One region of the Halomonas sp. AOP7-B1-5 genome, then DNA from elsewhere that is predicted to be linked to it. Evidence: predicted binding sites of a transcription regulator. Region 1 holds the regulator's gene; each other region holds the start of a gene.
The links. The regulator FNR, encoded in region 1, switches genes on or off when oxygen is low (the NO sensors DNR and NnrR bind a similar motif). The targets are predictions, from matches to a motif close to TTGATNTANATCAA.
Positions count from the first base shown of each region.

Region 1 (5,863 bases):
GCCCTTCCCATCAATGCTGCTAACCTTTTCACACGTTTCACACGTTAGCTATTAGGGCCTGTGGATAGATTGCCCATCGGTTAAGCAGCGCTCATTGTAAGGAAACATAATTGCTGGATAACGCGTTAACGATGCGCTTAGCTCAAGAGCCGTCAGCCAAGTCATGACAGCGCCTGCGGCCCCCTCTTGCTACCATTGCGGCAGCCACGTACCCGCCGATGCGCCTTGGCAAATTGTGCTGGATGAAACGGTGCACCCTTTATGCTGTCCAGGCTGCGAAGCCGTGGCGCACGCCATTGTACAGGGTGGCCTGGAAAGCTATTACCGCCAGCGTACCGACCTGCCCGGCAACCCCGTTAATGAGGCGCTTAACAGCGATGCCTGGGCGCACTTTGATAGCCCAGAACGTCAGGCAACGTTTGTGACGTCAGAAAGTGATACTGAGCAGCTAAGCGCGACCCTCGCGGTCGAAGGCATTACCTGCAACGCCTGTGCCTGGCTTATCGAGCATCGCCTAAATGCCCTTGAGGGTATCACCGCAAGCGCGGTGGATTTATCCCATCATCGCCTGCGCGTTAGTTGGCACGCCAACCAGCTTAAACTCTCTCAACTACTGGCCGTGCTTGCCACTATCGGCTACAGCGCTCTGCCGTTTGAGCCCGACCCCACCCAAGAGCACCTGCGGCATAAAAAGCGTGTAAATGCTTGGCGGCTGAGAATCTCGGGGACGAACCTTATCGGCATCACTCTGCTAGCGTTTTTTTTAAACGGTGCAGCATTAGAAAACGTTAACCCGCATGCTTATACGCTGTTTCACTGGCTGCCCCTTGGTCTAGCCACCGCCGTGATGCTATTCGCCACACCGCCTTTTTTCAGGCGTGCGCTTGTCGATATACGGCGCGGCCTGCTCGGCCCGGCGGTGCCTATCAGTTTAGCCTTGAGCATCGCTTACCTGGCAAGCATCTACGCAACGCTGCTTCATACTGGGGAGCACTACGCAGGTTTTATTACCCTGCTGACAACGCTCTTGCTGCTGGGCGGCTACGTTAAATCATCCCTAGGCCTGGGGCATGTTCAAAATACGCTCAAAGACGCCCTTCCTGCGTCGGCCACTCGGCTTTACCACGATGGCTGCGAGAAAATCCTGCCAATAGGGGAACTCGCGCCAGGTAATCACGTTGTAGTTAAACCGGGCCAGCGACTTCCCGTTGACGGCACGATTGAGCAAGGGACATCGAGCCTGGATGAATCGGTATTGAGCGGCGAGCAGCTTCCCATAACGCGCCAAGTAGGCGATCACGTGCTGGCTGGCTGTCGAAACCTGGAAAATTCGCTGGTCATCAAGGCAATCCTAGTAGGCGCTGATACTCGCACCGCGCATATTAGCGCCCAGGTTAAAGCTGCCTGGGGCGAGCAATCCTTGGCGGCGATCAACGCGCAAAACATGCACCGCTGGGTGAGTCGTTTACTCATAGCGAGCTTAAGCGTTACGACTATTGGCGGGTGGCTTGGGAAAGCCGAGGTACTGGATACCCTGCTCTCTATGCTGGTAGTGAGTAGTTTCTGTGCGTTGGCGATGGCGCATCCTGCGATCTTAGTAGCCAGCTACCAGCAGTTGCGCAAGCGCGGCGTGGTAATACAGACGCCTTCCGCTCTGATGACATTGTCGCAAACAGCGCATGTCTGTGAGTCTTTAGCTTCCCACCCTGACGTGGTCATTTTTAGCCCTCGCAAGGCCTGTGCCGGCGAGACTCTTGTCATTGCCCGCGCCATGCAGCGCTGCATACGCCACACCAGCGGCTTGGCCGTAGGCATAAGCCTGATATTATTTACCCTGGCAGCGCTGGGCTTTTTGTCTCCGCTGGGAGCCGTCTTGGGTGTTGTGATTAGCGTTCTCGCCGTCGTCGCCAATACGCTATGTTTTTCGCGCAGCCTTTCTCTTTCAGCCGCAAAAGGCATGTTATGAACCCGACCGGGCTTGATTTTCCACCGCTTATCGCCGCGTTTGTGTTTGGTTTGATGGGTGGCGCGCACTGCATTGGCATGTGCGGGGGAATCATGAGCGCGTTGACCTTTGCCGTACCGCCCAGCATGCGCCGCCCAGCACGTATGGGCGGCCTGCTGTTGAGCTACAACCTGGGCCGCATTACAAGCTATATGGCCGCAGGCACTTTAGTCGCCGCCTTCGGCACGCTGATTTCGCTTTCTCCCTTAGCCCGCCTGATACTGCAGGGGTTGGCGGCGCTAATGCTGATTTTAATGGCGCTCTACATCGCCAACTGGTGGAAGGGGCTTTTACGTGTCGAAGCCGTAGGAAAGCGCCTATGGCGCCACCTTGAACCCGTTGGGCGGCGTTTGATGCCGGTAGTCCATTTTCCCCAGGCATTTGCCCTAGGCGCTATATGGGGCTGGCTGCCCTGTGGATTAGTTTACTCAATGCTGGCGTGGAGCCTGGCAATCGCCCAGCCGCTTCAAGGCGCGCTGTTGATGGGGGCATTTGGTCTGGGCACCCTGCCCGCGCTACTGGCCACTGGGCTAGCGGCTCACAAACTTAGCCACCTTATCCGCCACCCGGCGACCCGAACCCTAGCAGCGCTGACCATTATTGCCTTTGCCTTATGGCAGCTATGGACGCTCAATGCTCATCTAGGTGGTCACGACCATGTGCCCTCACACTCCGACTCCCAACCTCATTCCCACTCGCACACCAATCATTGACGTAGCTCAACACTTTCTGGCCGTAACGGCGGTAGGCTATAGGTAGAGTTTTATTTCTAAGCTACCGGAGGCGTTTCCATGTCCGTTCATGCCACTGCGGCCTCCCTGCCCGTTACACCTGCCGGATTACCTAGCGCCCATTGGGATGAAGCGTTACTACGCCGCTATGATAAAAGCGGCCCTCGATACACGTCCTATCCAACCGCGCTGGCTTTTCATGAAGGTTTTACAGCGGATAACGTGATTCAAGCGCTTGAGCAGAGCAACGCCAGCCGACGGCCACTTTCACTGTACGTTCACGTGCCATTCTGTCGCAAAATTTGCTTTTACTGCGCATGCAATAAAATCGCCACTAAAAACACCGCCCTGGCGGAGCCTTACCTCTCCCGCCTGGACCGTGAAATGGTCCTCACCGCGCGCCACCTGGATACTTCACGACCCGTTAAACAGCTGCACTGGGGTGGCGGAACGCCGACGTTTCTTTCGCTGGCACAGATGGGCGATCTGATCGACCGCCTGGATGCCCGGTTCGGGCTTTCAAACGCCCCTGACCGCGATTATGCAATCGAAATCGATCCGCGTGAGGCCGATGTCTTTACCCTACGCCATTTGCAGTCATTGGGCTTTAACCGCCTAAGCCTGGGCGTGCAGGATCTGGATCCGCGCGTTCAAAAAGCGATCAATCGTCACCAGCCGCGCGTACTTACCGAAACGCTGATGGATGAAGCGCACCGCTTGGGGTTTCGTTCGCTCAATCTCGACTTAATCTATGGCCTGCCCTTTCAGACCGAAAAGAGTTTTGCCGAGACGTTAGCGCAAGTGATTGAGCTGAGTCCGGCGCGCTTATCGGTGTTTAACTACGCGCATCTACCCACGAGGTTTAAGCCCCAGCGGCGCATTAATGTTGACGACCTGCCGGGCGCTGATGAAAAGCTTTCGATCTTGCGTACCACCATCGAGATGCTAACGGCCGCTGGTTACGTGCATATCGGCATGGATCATTTTGCCAAGCCTGAAGACAGCCTGGCGCTTGCCCAGGCCAACGGGACGCTGCAGCGTAATTTCCAAGGCTATTCAAGCCATGCTAAATGCGATTTGATTGGGCTCGGGGTATCGGCTATTTCACATATAGGCGATAGCTACGCGCAAAACCCAGTCGACTTAGCCAGCTATGAAAACGCCTTGGACCAAGGTCGACTAGCGACCGTGAAAGGCCTAAGATTAAGTAAGGATGATCTAATAAGGGCCGACGTTATCGAACGCTTAATGTGCGATATGCGCCTGGATTTAGCCGCCATTAGCCAACGCTGGCAGATTGATGCTGCCGATTATTTTTCACTTGCGTTAGAACAGCTACACCCTGCTGAGCAGGATGGGTTAATCATCCGCCAGGGTGATACGCTTAACGCAACGCCAATGGGTCGTTTGCTGATTCGTCAATTAGCCATGGCGTTTGATGCCTGTTTGCCAGAGCAGTCAGGCAAGCGCTATTCGAAAATGGTCTAGCGGGCTGAGCGCGCGTAGCCAACACCCTTTGAGCAAAAAAGACGGAACCTGGGAGAGACTCAATGCCACCACCTGCAAGCCAACGACGTGCGCTTCTGCAAGAGGCACGTTGCCAGACCTGCAGCCTAAGCTCGCTGTGTCTGCCGCTCGCGCTTGAGCTTGAAGATATGGGGCAGTTTGACGCCATTATCCGGCGCCGGGCTCCGCTTAAAAAAGGCGAGCCGCTTTTTCGCCAAGGTGACCGCTTTACCAGTGTCTACGCGGTACGCTCGGGCAGCTTGAAGCAGGTGACCAGCGAGGGTAACGGTAACGACCAGCTTACCAATTTCTTTCTGCCCAGCGAGCTGGTAGGCCTGGACGGCATCGATGAAGAGCACTATCCCGGCAGCGTGATTGCGCTGGAAACCACGACCATTTGCGAGATCCCGTTTGATCGTCTGGATTCACTTTCCGAGGAACTCCCTGAGCTGCGCGGCCAGCTGTATCGCAGTATGAGTAAGGAGCTTCGCGATGACCGGCGCATGATGCGGCTTTTATCGCGCAAGACCGCCGACCAACGGCTGGCAAGCTTCTTACTTACGCTGTCGGAACGCTTTCGACGTCGGGGCTACTCGCCTTACAGCTTTCGGCTATCCATGGCGCGAGCCGACATAGGCAACTATCTGGGATTGGCCGTCGAGACGGTCAGCCGTATTTTAAGCCGCTTTCAGCAGCACAAAGTGGTGGCCGTCTCTGGACGAGAGGTCAATATTCTCGATATGCAGCGCTTGATTACGCTTAGCGAAGAGGATGATCAAACGATCAATTCGCATTAAACGTTTGAATGCGGCTAGCCATTAGCGCCTCCTGCTTGGCTTCAAGTCCTTGGAAATCAAATAGCTCACGGTCGGCCAGCTGTGAAGGGGCAACGTTGGTGACCGCCTTGAACATGCTTTCCAGGCGGCCGGGGTGCTTCTTGTCCCACTCGGCAAGCATTTCCTTGACGACCTGACGTTGCATATTGGGCTGCGAACCACACAGGTTGCAGGGAATGATGGGAAATGCCATCAGTCGGGAAAACTCCGCAATATCGGCTTCTTTGCAGTAGGCCAACGGACGAATCACGATATTTTTACCGTCATCGGAGAGCAGTTTGGGCGGCATCGACTTCAAGGTGCCGCCAAAAAACATATTCAGAAATAACGTTTCCAGAATATCTTCACGGTGATGGCCCAGCGCAATTTTATTCGCCCCAATCTCTTCAGCAAACCCGTAAAGCGATCCGCGCCGTAAGCGTGAACACAGCGCGCAGGTCGTCTTGCCTTCGGGGGTTTTCTCCTTCACCACCGAGTACGTGTCGCGCTCCAATATGTGGTATTCCACGCCGAGCTTATCCAGATAGCGTGGCAACACATGCTCAGGGAAACCGGGCTGTTTTTGATCCATATTGACCGCCACCAGCGAAAAATTCACCGGCGCATTGCGCTGCAGGCTGCGCAGAATTTCCAGCATGGTGTAGCTGTCTTTACCACCTGACAGGCAGACCATCACGCGGTCACCCTCATTAATCATTTGGTAATCAATGATGGCATTACCCACTTCACGCCGCAGCCGCTTTTGCAACTTATTGAATTCACGCTTTTGTTTGGCGTCGTCAGGC
Region 1 covers NZ_JBQTDC010000036.1:8,495-14,357, forward strand. Annotated here, with positions in the region: gene ACT3XD_RS15565 (heavy metal translocating P-type ATPase metal-binding domain-containing protein) at 164-1,966, shown strand; gene ACT3XD_RS15570 (sulfite exporter TauE/SafE family protein) at 1,963-2,718, shown strand; gene hemN (oxygen-independent coproporphyrinogen III oxidase) at 2,797-4,224, shown strand; gene fnr (fumarate/nitrate reduction transcriptional regulator Fnr) at 4,287-5,039, shown strand; gene ttcA (tRNA 2-thiocytidine(32) synthetase TtcA) at 5,026-5,863, opposite strand, start outside.

Region 2 (5,863 bases), on a different contig from region 1:
GCGTGCCACCTTGAGCTTGAGTCTTTTCGGCGGCGACGCCTGCCAATGGGAGGCTGAAAGCGACGGCATCAGAGACGCGGGCGTGCCCTGAAGCAGCGGATAGGCTGGCAAAGGGTCAGGAAGATCAGCGGGCCACGCGCGCTGGGCGCAGTCGAACCCGAACTGCACCGACGGTAGCGCCGGGCAGGTGGTGTCGCCGCGCTTTAATGCAGCCAGGCAGGCAAGGCTTTCCGCTTCTGCTTCCGCCAGGGTTTCCATCGAGAAGCCAGGCAGCGGCGCGACCTCGCCCCATTGCCCATTGATGGAAACCAGCAGCCCTTCCCGGTTCTTGAGCCTATGCCCTTTAAACATCAGCGGCTGGCGCAACGGGAGGGAGTAGCGGTAAAGCGACAGCTGCATCAGGGGTTACGCGGATAGCGAGAGAAATCCGGGCGGCGTTTTTCGTTGAACGCGTTACGCCCCTCCTGGCCCTCTTCGGTCATGTAGTAGAGCATGGTGGCGTTACCGGCCAGCTCCTGAAGCCCGGCCTGGCCGTCGCAGTCGGCATTGAGCGAGGCTTTCAGGCAGCGCAGCGCCATAGGGCTGTGCTGGAGCATCTCGCGGCACCAGCGAACACTCTCTTTTTCGAGCTCGGCAAGCGGTACGACGTGGTTGACCAACCCCATGTCGAGGGCCTGGGCGGCGCTATACTGACGGCACAGAAACCAGATTTCCCGGGCCTTTTTCTGACCGACAATACGGGCCAGGTACGAGGCGCCGTAGCCACCATCAAACGAGCCAACCTTGGGGCCGGTCTGGCCAAATACCGCGTTATCGGCGGCAATGGTCAAGTCACACATCAGGTGCAGCACGTGGCCACCGCCGATGGCGTAGCCCGCCACCATGGCGACGACTGGCTTGGGGCAGGTACGAATATCACGCTGGAAATCCAGCACGTTGAGGTGATGGGTACCCTCTTCGTCCTGGTAGCCGCCATAGTCACCGCGAATGCGCTGGTCGCCGCCGGAGCAGAACGCTTTATCACCGGCGCCGGTGAGTAGAATGGCGCCGATAGCGCTGTCGTGGCGGGCGCGGTTGAGTGCCTGGGCCATTTCATTGACCGTTTGCGGGCGAAAGGCGTTGCGCACCTCGGGGCGGTTGATGGTGATACGAGCCACGCCCTCGCTCGAGGTGTGATACAGAATATCCTGGTAGTCTGCGGAGTCGTCCTGCCACGCGATGGGGGCATAGAGTTCTGATTCAGTCAGTCCGTCAATCATGTCAGTCTCTTTTAATCGGTTAAGGCGTTCTGCGTCCCGGTCAGCTCAGCATACCGGCCACCACCAGGCCTAATGCCAGCATACTCAGCAGCGCAGCCGCGCCGTACATCAGTTTCTTGTTGAAGCCGTCGCGGCCCACGCTTATATCGAACAGGCCATGGCGCAGCCGGTGAGCGGCATGAAAGAGCGGCAGGCACACCACTGCGCCGACAAACAAAAAGCCCGGTACGCTGAACAGTAGCGCCGTGGCCCGCTCGTAGCTTAGCGCGTCGGCGGGCAGCAGCCCAAGCGGCAACAAAACGCCAATAAACAGGATGACGGCGGGCAAAAGGACCGCAAAACAGACGCCGCCCGCGCTGAAAAGCCCCCACCAAAGCGGCTCATCGAAGGCTTGTTGGTGGGATGCCGCCTGTGGGCTGCCGGGTTTACTCATGGCTTGCTTGCTCATATTCAGGCCCTCCCCAATAACCAGAAGAACAGCAGCGCGACGACCACCACGCCTGCCCACTGCCCCGCCACGATCATGTTGTCAGGCAGGCTGCGGCCAGCGATGCGCAGCGGCATGACCCGTGGAAACAGCACAAAGAACGTGGCGGCGTGATAAAGGCTGGCGGCAAGCGCCAGAAGGTTCAGCGCCAGCACCACCGGCGAGCCCATGAAGCCCACCCAGCCCTGCCAGCTATCCGCCCCCTGAACGAGCGCCACCATTCCCGCCATCAAACAAAGCAGAAAAAACACCAGCGGCAAAACCGTGGCTTCGCGCAGCATATAAAGTTTGAAAAACCGATGCTTTAGCCACCAGTTGCGTTTCAGTGGCGGCAAGCGTTGCGATGATGTTTTATTCATGCGCCTTCCCCTCGCCGTTCATCTCATCGCCTTTGAACAAGGCGATCAAGGTATGCTTGGCCGCTTCGACCTTGCCCTGGTTCACCGCCGCAGCGGGGTCGACGTGCTTCGGGCACACCTTCGAGCAAAAGCCGACAAAGGTGCAGCTCCACACGCCCTCGTGGCGGTTAAGCTCCGCCATACGCTGCTTTTTGCCGTGGTCGCGGCTGTCCTGGTTGTAACGGTGGGCCAGCGCGATCGCCGCCGGGCCCCGAAACTCCGGGTTGAGCCCGAACTGCGGGCACGCCGAGTAGCAGAGCCCGCAGTTGATGCAGTTGGCGAACTGCTTGTAGCGGGCCAACTGCGCCGGCGACTGGCGATAGGTTTCCGGCGCTTGGGGGTCGAAGGGTTTGACCGGGTCGTCATCGATTAGATAGGGCTTCACCGCCGCCAGGTGCTCGAGAAAGATCTCCATGTCCACGACCAGGTCGCGCTGTACCGGAAAGTGGGCGAGCGGCTCGATACGGATCTCGCCGTCATAATCGCGCAAAAAGGTTTTGCAGCCGAGCTTGGGAATGCCGTTCACCATCACCCCACAGGAGCCGCAGATCGCCATGCGACACGACCAGCGGTAGCTCAGCGTGCTATCCAACTGCTCTTTTATATGGTTGAGGGCGTCCAGTAGCGACGTGCTGTCATCAACCGGCAGCTCAAAGGCCTGCCAGTAGGACTCCGCCGCGTTATCGGGTACGTAGCGCTTAACGCTGATGGTCTTGTTCATACCTTGTCCCCTTTACCGGCGTCCCCATAGGCCCGTTCTGCCGGGGCGGAAAAGCGTACATCGACCTCCTGCCAGTGCAGCCTGGCAGGCGCCTCGCCTTGATAAAATACCTGGCTGTGCTTGAGGTAGTTAACGTCGTCCCGCGTTTGCATCCCTTCGTCCAGACGCTGGTGGGCACCGCGGGATTCACGCCGCTCCAGGGCACCAAGGCACGAGGCTTCGGCGATATCCAGTCCACACCCAAGCTCGAGGCACTCCAAAAGCTCGGTATTGAATATCTTGCTGGCATCGTTGACGCGAATCTCGCGGTAGCGCGCGCGCAGCTTTCGAATTTGTGCCAACGCCTGGGCCATGCTTTCCTCGGTGCGGTAGATACCACAGCCGCTTTCCATGGCCTGCACCATGGCGTGCTTGAGATCCACCCAGTTCTCGCCGCTGCGGTTGCCATCGCAAAGGCGCGCAAGCGTGGCCTGTTGGCGCTCGGCCTGGGCGTGTAGAAGAGCGCTATCGGCCCACTCGGTGTGTGCCGCACGCCGGCTTGCCTGTTCACCGGCCAGGCGGCCAAACACCAGCAGTTCGGTGAGCGAGTTGGAGCCCAGCCGATTGGCGCCATGCAAGCCGACCGAGGCACACTCCCCTGCGGCATAGAGCCCAGTGATCGAGGTTTCGCACTGCGGGTTGGTTTCGATCCCGCCCATGGTGTAGTGAACGGCGGGGCGAATGGGGATGGGTTCCTTCACCGGGTCGACGTTGATATAGGATTTGGCCAGCTCGCAGATGAACGGCAGGCGCTCGAGGATGGTTTTCTCACCCAGGTGGCGAAGGTCGAGATACACCACGTCGCTGTCGCCGAACTTGCCGGTGCGCCCGGCCTGCTGCTCCTGCCAAAACGCCTGGGAAAGCTTGTCCCGCGGGCCCAGCTCCATGTACTTGTTTTCCGGTTGGCCCAGCGGTGTTTCCGGGCCCAGGCCGTAATCCTGCAAGTAACGGTAGCCGTCCTTATTAAGAAGAATCCCGCCTTCGCCGCGGCACGCTTCGGTAATCAGAATGCCGGAACCGGGCAACCCGGTAGGGTGGTACTGCACGAACTCCATATCGCGCAGCGCCACGCCGTGGCGGTAGGCCATCGCCATGCCGTCGCCGGTGACGATGCCCGCATTGGTATTGAAGCGAAACAGGCGCCCGGCGCCGCCGGTGGCCAGAATCACTGCCTTGGCGCGCAGCAGGGTCAGCTCGCCGGTCGCGATTTGCAGCGCAATGACGCCGATGACCGCGCCTTCGTGAACGGCCAGGTCGAGCACGAAATACTCATCAAAGCGCTCGATCTCCGGGTATTTGAGCGAGGTCTGAAAGAGCGTATGCAGCATGTGAAAGCCGGTTTTATCCGCGGCAAACCAGGTGCGGGCGGTTTTCATGCCACCAAAACGGCGCACCTGCACTTGGCCGTCGTCCTTACGACTCCAGGGGCAGCCCCAGCGCTCCATCTGCACCAGCTCCTGGTAGGCATGATGAACGAAATAGTCCACCACGCCCTGCTCGACCAGCCAGTCGCCGCCGGAGACGGTGTCATCGAAGTGTGCCTGGTGAGTGTCGTCGCTGCTGGTAACCGCCGCCGCGCCACCTTCGGCGGCTACGGTATGCGAGCGCATGGGATAGACCTTGGAAAGCATTGCGATGCGCTGCGAGGCGCCCTGCTCTTTGGCAGCCTCGGCCGCGCCTATCGCAGCGCGCAACCCCGCACCGCCGCCCCCTACGATGACAATATCGAAATCCTGCTGGCGCATGGCACCCTCCCGCTGGTCAGGTTAAAAGACTACCGATACAACGCCCTCTTCTGGTTTGAAATTACCATACCCCTGAAAGGCAAAGTATTGATCTCGCACCAATCTAAAGAACTATTGACACACATCAAACAACGGGCAGCGACACACGTATTACAGTCATATCTCCACCCATCGAGACGTTGCGCCGGCGTCTTTCAGGCAGCGCACAAGGAGGCCACTCACCCCCACTTTTTCCTCCCGTGAATGATTTACGGGTAATTTTCTGACCTGACCCGCTATAAGAGAGGGCAACATGACCAGCCGTGCTCAACCCGTGCCGTTATGGAAGTTGTTAGCACCCGTTTTCGTCGCCATCGTCGTTGCCTTGATACCCGCGCCATCGGGACTGGCACCGCATGCGTGGTACTTTTTTGCCATTTTTCTGGGCTGTGTGGTCGGGCTGATACTCGAGCCCCTGCCCGGTGCAGTCATTGGCCTACTCGGGGTGACGCTGGCCGCGCTACTTTCGCAATGGGTACTGTTTTCGCCGGAGCAGATGGCAGTGGAAGGCTTCAATGCGGCCAATCAGGCCTTCGCCTGGGCGGTCTCGGGCTTCACCAACTCGACCGTTTGGCTGATTTTTGGCGCCTTCATGTTTGCCCTTGGCTATGAGAAAACCGGCCTGGGGCGGCGCATCTCGCTTTGGCTGGTGAAATCCATGGGCAAACGCACCCTAACGCTGGGTTACGCGGTCATGATCGCGGATGCGATTCTGGCGCCGTTTACCCCTTCCAACACCGCGCGCAGCGGCGGCACCATCTACCCGGTGATTCGTAACCTGCCGCCGCTTTATGATTCCCACCCCAACGACCCCAGCATGAAGCGCATGGGCAGCTTTTTGATGTGGACGGCCATCGTGTCCACCTGTGTCACAAGCTCCCTGTTTCTGACCGCACTGGCCCCCAACCTGCTGGCCATCGCGCTGACCGAAAGCGCCACCGGCCTGCATATCCACTGGGGGCAGTGGTTCATGGCGGTCGCGCCGGTGGGTATTTTCCTGCTACTCCTGGTGCCCTTGCTGTGCTACTGGCTGTGCGCCCCAGAGGTAAAAGCGGGTAATGAAATTTCCGACTGGGCCGGCCAGGAACTGGCCAAGCTGGGACGCTTGACCCGCCATGAAATCCTTTTGGTCGTCATGGTGGCCACGGCCTTGCTGCTGTGGATCTTCGGCGGCG
Region 2 covers NZ_JBQTDC010000004.1:46,966-52,828, forward strand. Annotated here, with positions in the region: gene menC (o-succinylbenzoate synthase) at 1-399, opposite strand, end outside; gene menB (1,4-dihydroxy-2-naphthoyl-CoA synthase) at 399-1,259, opposite strand; gene frdD (fumarate reductase subunit FrdD) at 1,300-1,707, opposite strand; gene ACT3XD_RS03470 (fumarate reductase subunit C) at 1,710-2,105, opposite strand; gene ACT3XD_RS03475 (succinate dehydrogenase/fumarate reductase iron-sulfur subunit) at 2,098-2,865, opposite strand; gene frdA (fumarate reductase (quinol) flavoprotein subunit) at 2,862-4,649, opposite strand; gene ACT3XD_RS03485 (anion permease) at 4,942-5,863, shown strand, end outside.
Region 2: a site for FNR is predicted at 4,764-4,777, ahead of frdA (fumarate reductase (quinol) flavoprotein subunit). Genes of this name have one in related genera too.

Region 3 (5,863 bases), on a different contig from region 1:
AGATAGATTTTGATAGACAATTTTTGATAGATAGTCTTTGAAAAATTGTTTTGGCAGATTGTTTTGGCAGATTGTTTTTGCGGAATATCTCGACGTGCTATGTTGGTTTAGGCACATAGCTTATGTCTTCAACATATGTTTTAAAAAGGCTTAATAACAATAGAGCTACGCCATGACCTCATCAATCGCTTATCACGACCACTGGGTGTCATTGTCTCACGGACACCTGTTTGCACGCAGCTGGGAACCCTCGGCGCTGAGTTCTGATACACCGATTATTTTATTACACGACTCTCTCGGCTGTACCGCCTTATGGCGTAGCTTTCCAGCAGCGCTATGCGAAAAGACCCGACACCGCGTTATTGCCTATGACCGGCTGGGGTTTGGTCAATCGAGCGCCTGTCTTGAGCCGCCACCGTTGAGCTTTATTGACGATGAACCCGGCACTGATTTTGCCGCTTTATGTGCAGCGCTTGCGATAGACCGCTTTATTGTATTAGGCCATAGCGTGGGCGGCTGCATGGCCATTCACTGTGCTGGCGCTTATGCGTCACGGTGTCTGGGGCTGATTACGATTGCTGCTCAATCGGCTAACGAGGCGCGTACACGTTCTGGTATCGAACAGGCAAAAGCCGCTTTTAAAGCGCCAGAACAGTTTTCAAAGCTGGAAAAATATCACGGTCATAAAGCCCGCTGGGTGTTAGATGCCTGGGTTAATACGTGGCTGCATCCTGACTTCATCAACTGGTCATTGGTACCCGCGCTTGAACGCGTGCATTGCCCCACATTGGTATTGCACGGCGAGAAAGATGAATATGGCTCGCACCGCCAGCCGGAACGTATTGCCCGGTATATCCAAGGCCCGGCGCACTGCGAAATACTTAAAAACCTTCACCACACCCCTCACCGCGAAGATGAAGCGCAGGTGATCAGGCTTATCGACTCGTTTATCGAAGAGCTTTCCCGTTAAGGAGATTGGATGCGTCTGCGTATTTTATCCGACCTGCACTTGGAGCACTTTGCGGACAGCCGCCCGTTATCCGATGTAAAGGCCGATGTTGTGATGTTAGCGGGGGATATTCATCATAAAGCTGAAGGCTTAATCTGGGCACGGGCGCAGTTTCCCACGCTGCCAATTCTGTTTGTGCCGGGGAACCATGAGTTCTATGGCACCTGTATGCCGCTGATGCGCGAAGAGCTTAAGAAAGAGGCCAAGCGGCTTGATATCGAACTGCTGGATAACCGCGCCGTCACGCTCAACGGCGTACGCTTTTATGGCACGACCCTCTGGACCGATTTTGCGCTTTACGCCAGTGATCCGACGAAAAATCCAGCCCATACCGAGTCCAAAGCGCTGCGCTACATGCCCGATTTCAGAATCATCCAAACGTCACCGGGCACGACGTTGACACCCCAAGCGAGTCAGCAGCTGCACACTGAAGCCCTCGCTTGGCTTGAAGGCGAACTGTCCAAGCCGTTTGATGGTCCCAGGGTAGTGATCAGCCATCATGCGCCGCTTCACCACTGCATTCCTGATCAATATTTAGGTGATGCGCTATCCCCAGCCTTTGCCTCTCATCTGCCGCAGTTGATGGGCAAAATGGATCTATGGATACACGGTCACGTTCATGAACCGGTGGATCTTATATATGCCGGTACGCGCGTACTGGCTAACCCTGGCGGATATCCGGATGAGTTTAATTCACCGCTTTTTAAGCCGGATTTAATCATCAATATTTGATGCCTACCGATATTAAGTTGGTTCCGGCAAAATTGCTTAGGGGCTATTGTTCTCCATGAAGGTGCACCCTCTAGGGCAAAATCTTGTTTTTATTGCTTAAAAAAATTACTGGGTTTTTAAAAGATATTTTAGACGCTAGCACTTTGGTCGAAGCTTAAAGCTTTTTACTTGCAGGTGTTGCGCGTGTTGATTATTTTCTAGTTTGTATGATGTATGACAAATAACTAGTTTACTACGATTTTACCTATTGCCATGTAATTAAACATGGATGAGAAAGCATGAGGACGTTTCTGTGAAATTTTCCAAACAAGAAGTAATACAAGCAGTTGGAGATGGACTACTGTCATTTCCCATTACCGATTTTGATCAGAACGGAAAATTTGACGAAAAAAGCTACCGCGAGCGCTTAGCGTGGTTTATCAGCCACGACATTTCTGCCGTGTTTGTAGCTGGTGGTACGGGCGAATTTTTCAATTTGACGCTTGAAGAGTATCGCCAGATTGTTCGTGTAGCGGTGGAAGTAGTCGATGGTAAGCTGCCGGTAATCGCAAGCGCTGGGTTAAGTGTTGAAGCGGGCAAGGCCTTTGCTGATGCCGCCTCTGAAGCCGGTGCCGATGGTATTTTGTTGATGCCCCCGTACCTGACAGAGTGTCCGCAGGATGGATTAGTCGAGTATGCGCGGCAAATTTGTGATGCCACTGATATCAACGTCATTTACTACAACCGAGGGAACGGGGTTCTGAATGCCGAGTCGGTGCAAGCACTCGCGGATGCCTGCTCGAACCTTATCGGTTTGAAAGATGGTAAAGGCGATATTCAGGCACTCAACAAAATCATTAAAACGGTCGGTGATCGCTTAGTGTATGTGGGCGGTGTGCCTACGGCAGAGATTTTCGCAGAAGCGTACCTGTCAATTGGCGTTAATACCTATTCATCTGCGGTATTCAACTTTGTACCCGATATGGCGGTTACGTTTTATAAAGCGCTCCGCAACGGTGATAAAGACGTCGTTAAACGAATCACGAACGATTTCTTTATTCCATTTATTGATCTGCGTGATCAAAAAGCCGGTTACGCGGTTAGCTTGATTAAAGAAGGCGCGGATATTATCGGCCGCCCGGCTGGAAGCGTTCGTGCGCCTTTAACCATGCCCACCCAAGAGCAACGCCAGCAGTTAGAGCGCCTGGTTGGTGTAGCGCGTTCTTTCTAAAAGCTGAAAAAAACCACAAGTAATAATAAGAGGTTTTAAGTGATGAAAACAAAAACTATCCGTCGCCAAGCGCTGTTTGCCCTAACGGGTGTCTCGCTATTAGCCGCTGCTGTTTCTGCCCAAGCCGATAACTGGCGGGGCTGGAATATTCACCCTGACGGTTACCCCAATACGGTAGCGCTTGAAGCCTTTGCCGAGGCAGTTAAAGAGCAAACAGAAGGGCGCGTTACCCCCCGTGTTTACAACAATGCCGTGCTGGGTGATCAGTCTGATGCGATTGAGCAAACCCGCAATGGTGCGTTGGATTTCGCTAATTTCAATATGGGGCCCATGGGACCCATTGTTAAGGAAACGAATGTTTTCTCGCTACCTTTCCTATTTACCGATGTAGACCATATGCACACGGTAATGGATGGCGAGATTGGTCAGCGCTTTGCTGATGCATTGGAAGATAAAGGTCTGGTAGTGCTCTCCTGGTTCGATTCAGGCGCCAGCAGCATTTACAACACCAAGCATCCGATCAACACCCCAGAAGATGTTCAGGGCTTAAAGATCCGGGTCATGAATAACGATCTTTACGTCGAGATGATGGAGGCGCTTGGCGGCAATGCGACGCCAATGGCGTATGGCGAGGTTTACCAGAGTTTAACCACCGGTGTTCTGGATGGTGCTGAAAACAACTACCCCTCCTTTGAATCCAGCAACCACTACGAAGCGGCGGAATACTACTCCTTAACCGAGCATTTGATTATTCCCGAGTGCCTGTGTGTTGCCAAAGCCAGTTGGGACAAGTTATCCGAAGAAGACCAGGAAATCGTTCGTGAAGAAGCGATGAATGCTTCCACCATGCAACGTGAGCTGTGGGTCGAAAGCTCTGAAGAGAGCCGTCAGATTATCTTGGATAACGGCGTGGAAATTAATGAAGTAGAAGATAAAGCGGCTTTCCAAACATTGATGGAGCCGATGTATGAAAACTTTATCGCTAATAACCCGGGCACGGGTGAGCTGATCGAGGAAATCAGAGCCGCTCAATAATTTTCTTATGACTTCCTTTCGGCGGCTTGATGCCGCCGAAAGATTAAAAGGAAATGTGTCGTGAGTATAGAACTTGAAACACCCAGCAGTAGAAAAAGCACGACAAAAGAAGGCTCTGTAGACCGCGTGTTGGATGGCATGGCTGAGCTATGCGTGCTTGTGGCGGGCATCATGCTGGTCGTTCTTATTGCTACTTTCGGTTGGCTAGTCTTTGGACGTTATGTGCTTAACAACACGCCAACCTGGGTAGAGCAAACCTCCCTGATATTAGTGGTATATATCACCTGTTTGGGCGCCGCTGCCGGCGTCAGATACCACAGCCATCTGAATATCGACTTTGTTCGAGAGAGCTTTCCTCCTTTTCTGCGCGGATTAATGCACCACATCTCGGATCTTTTCATTCTTGTATTTGGTGGTTTTATGGTGGCTCAGGGCTGGAAGCTGGTCATGACAAACATGGAAAGGGCTATTCCAATGATTGGTCTCTCTGAAAGCTGGCGTGCAGCCCCACTGGTAATTTGTGGCGTGCTGATCATGCTGTTTGCAGGGGCGGATATAGTGCAACGATTACTGTCTCGAAACGCTGGGAGGGCATAAGTCATGGGGCTGATGATACTGTTTGGAATTTTTTTTCTCGGCCTTGTCGCAGGTGCACCGGTCGCTTTTGCCGTTGGGCTGGCCGCTGTCGCTGCGTTTATGTATGAAGGGCTACCGCTGTTTGTCGCCTTTCAACGTATCTTATCCGGCATTTCCGTTTTTTCGCTACTGGCGATTCCGTTTTTCATTTTCGCCGGTGAGCTGATGCTTCACGGCGGCATTTCAACCCGGCTTGTTCGCCTGGCCTCCGCTATGGTGGGGAGGATGCGCGGCGGTCTGGGGATGGTCAATATAAGCTCTTCGATGCTGTTTGGCGGCATCTCGGGTTCAGCGGTAGCCGATACGTCTGCCTTGGGCTCGATTCTTATCCCGGTGATGAAAGAGAAGGGCTACGACGCTGACTATGCCGTCAACGTTACGGTGACCTCGTCGGTCGCCGGCGTGGTCATTCCGCCCAGCCATAACATGATTCTCTATGCCGTAGCGGCGGGCGGCGGTATTTCCGTTACCCAGCTTTTTATTGCCGGTATCGTGCCTGGCATCCTGATGTGCTTAAGCCTGGCCGTGGCCGCTTATATCGTGGCCGTTAAGCGTGGCTATAAAGGTGAGGCATTTCCCGGCTGGCAAGCCCTGTTTCTTAGCCTGATCGCCTCGCTGCCTGGCTTGATGACCGCTGTCATTATTGTCGGCGGCGTTCTTTCGGGCATCTTGACGGTAACGGAGTCCGGGGCTTTTGGCGCCATCTACGCCATTATCGTGACCGGGCTTGTCTACCGTGAACTTAAGTGGTCGTCCTTCAAGGCTGCCGTTATTCAGTCGGTTAAAACCACATCGCTGGTCATGATTCTGGTGGGCTGCGCATCGGCTTTCTCTTATATGCTGGCGCTCTATAACGTGCCTGAAATGCTGACCACCGGGTTAATGACGATTTCAGACAAGCCTGTGGTTATCTTTTTGATGCTTAACCTGATTCTACTGGTATTGGGCATGATCATGGATATGGCGGCGTTAATCCTGATCTGCACGCCCATCTTCCTGCCGGTAGCCATGCAGTTTGGCATGGATCCTATCCAATTCGGCATCATTTTAATGATGAACCTGGGGCTGGGTTTATGTACCCCGCCGGTAGGCGCGTGCCTGTTTGTGGGCTGCGTGATCGGGAAAATTAAAATTGAGCATGCAGTTCGCACCATCTGGCCCTTCTTCCTGGCGCTGTTTGTAGCGCTAATGCTGGTGACTTACATCCCGGCAGTTTTATTAACGCTACCTGGCCTTTTTAG
Region 3 covers NZ_JBQTDC010000039.1:23,966-29,828, reverse strand. Annotated here, with positions in the region: gene ACT3XD_RS16200 (alpha/beta fold hydrolase) at 173-970, shown strand; gene ACT3XD_RS16195 (metallophosphoesterase) at 980-1,741, shown strand; gene kdgD (5-dehydro-4-deoxyglucarate dehydratase) at 2,034-2,951, shown strand; gene ACT3XD_RS16185 (TRAP transporter substrate-binding protein) at 2,994-3,986, shown strand; gene ACT3XD_RS16180 (TRAP transporter small permease) at 4,047-4,583, shown strand; gene ACT3XD_RS16175 (TRAP transporter large permease) at 4,587-5,863, shown strand, end outside.
Region 3: a site for FNR is predicted at 1,948-1,961, ahead of kdgD (5-dehydro-4-deoxyglucarate dehydratase). Genes of this name have one in related genera too.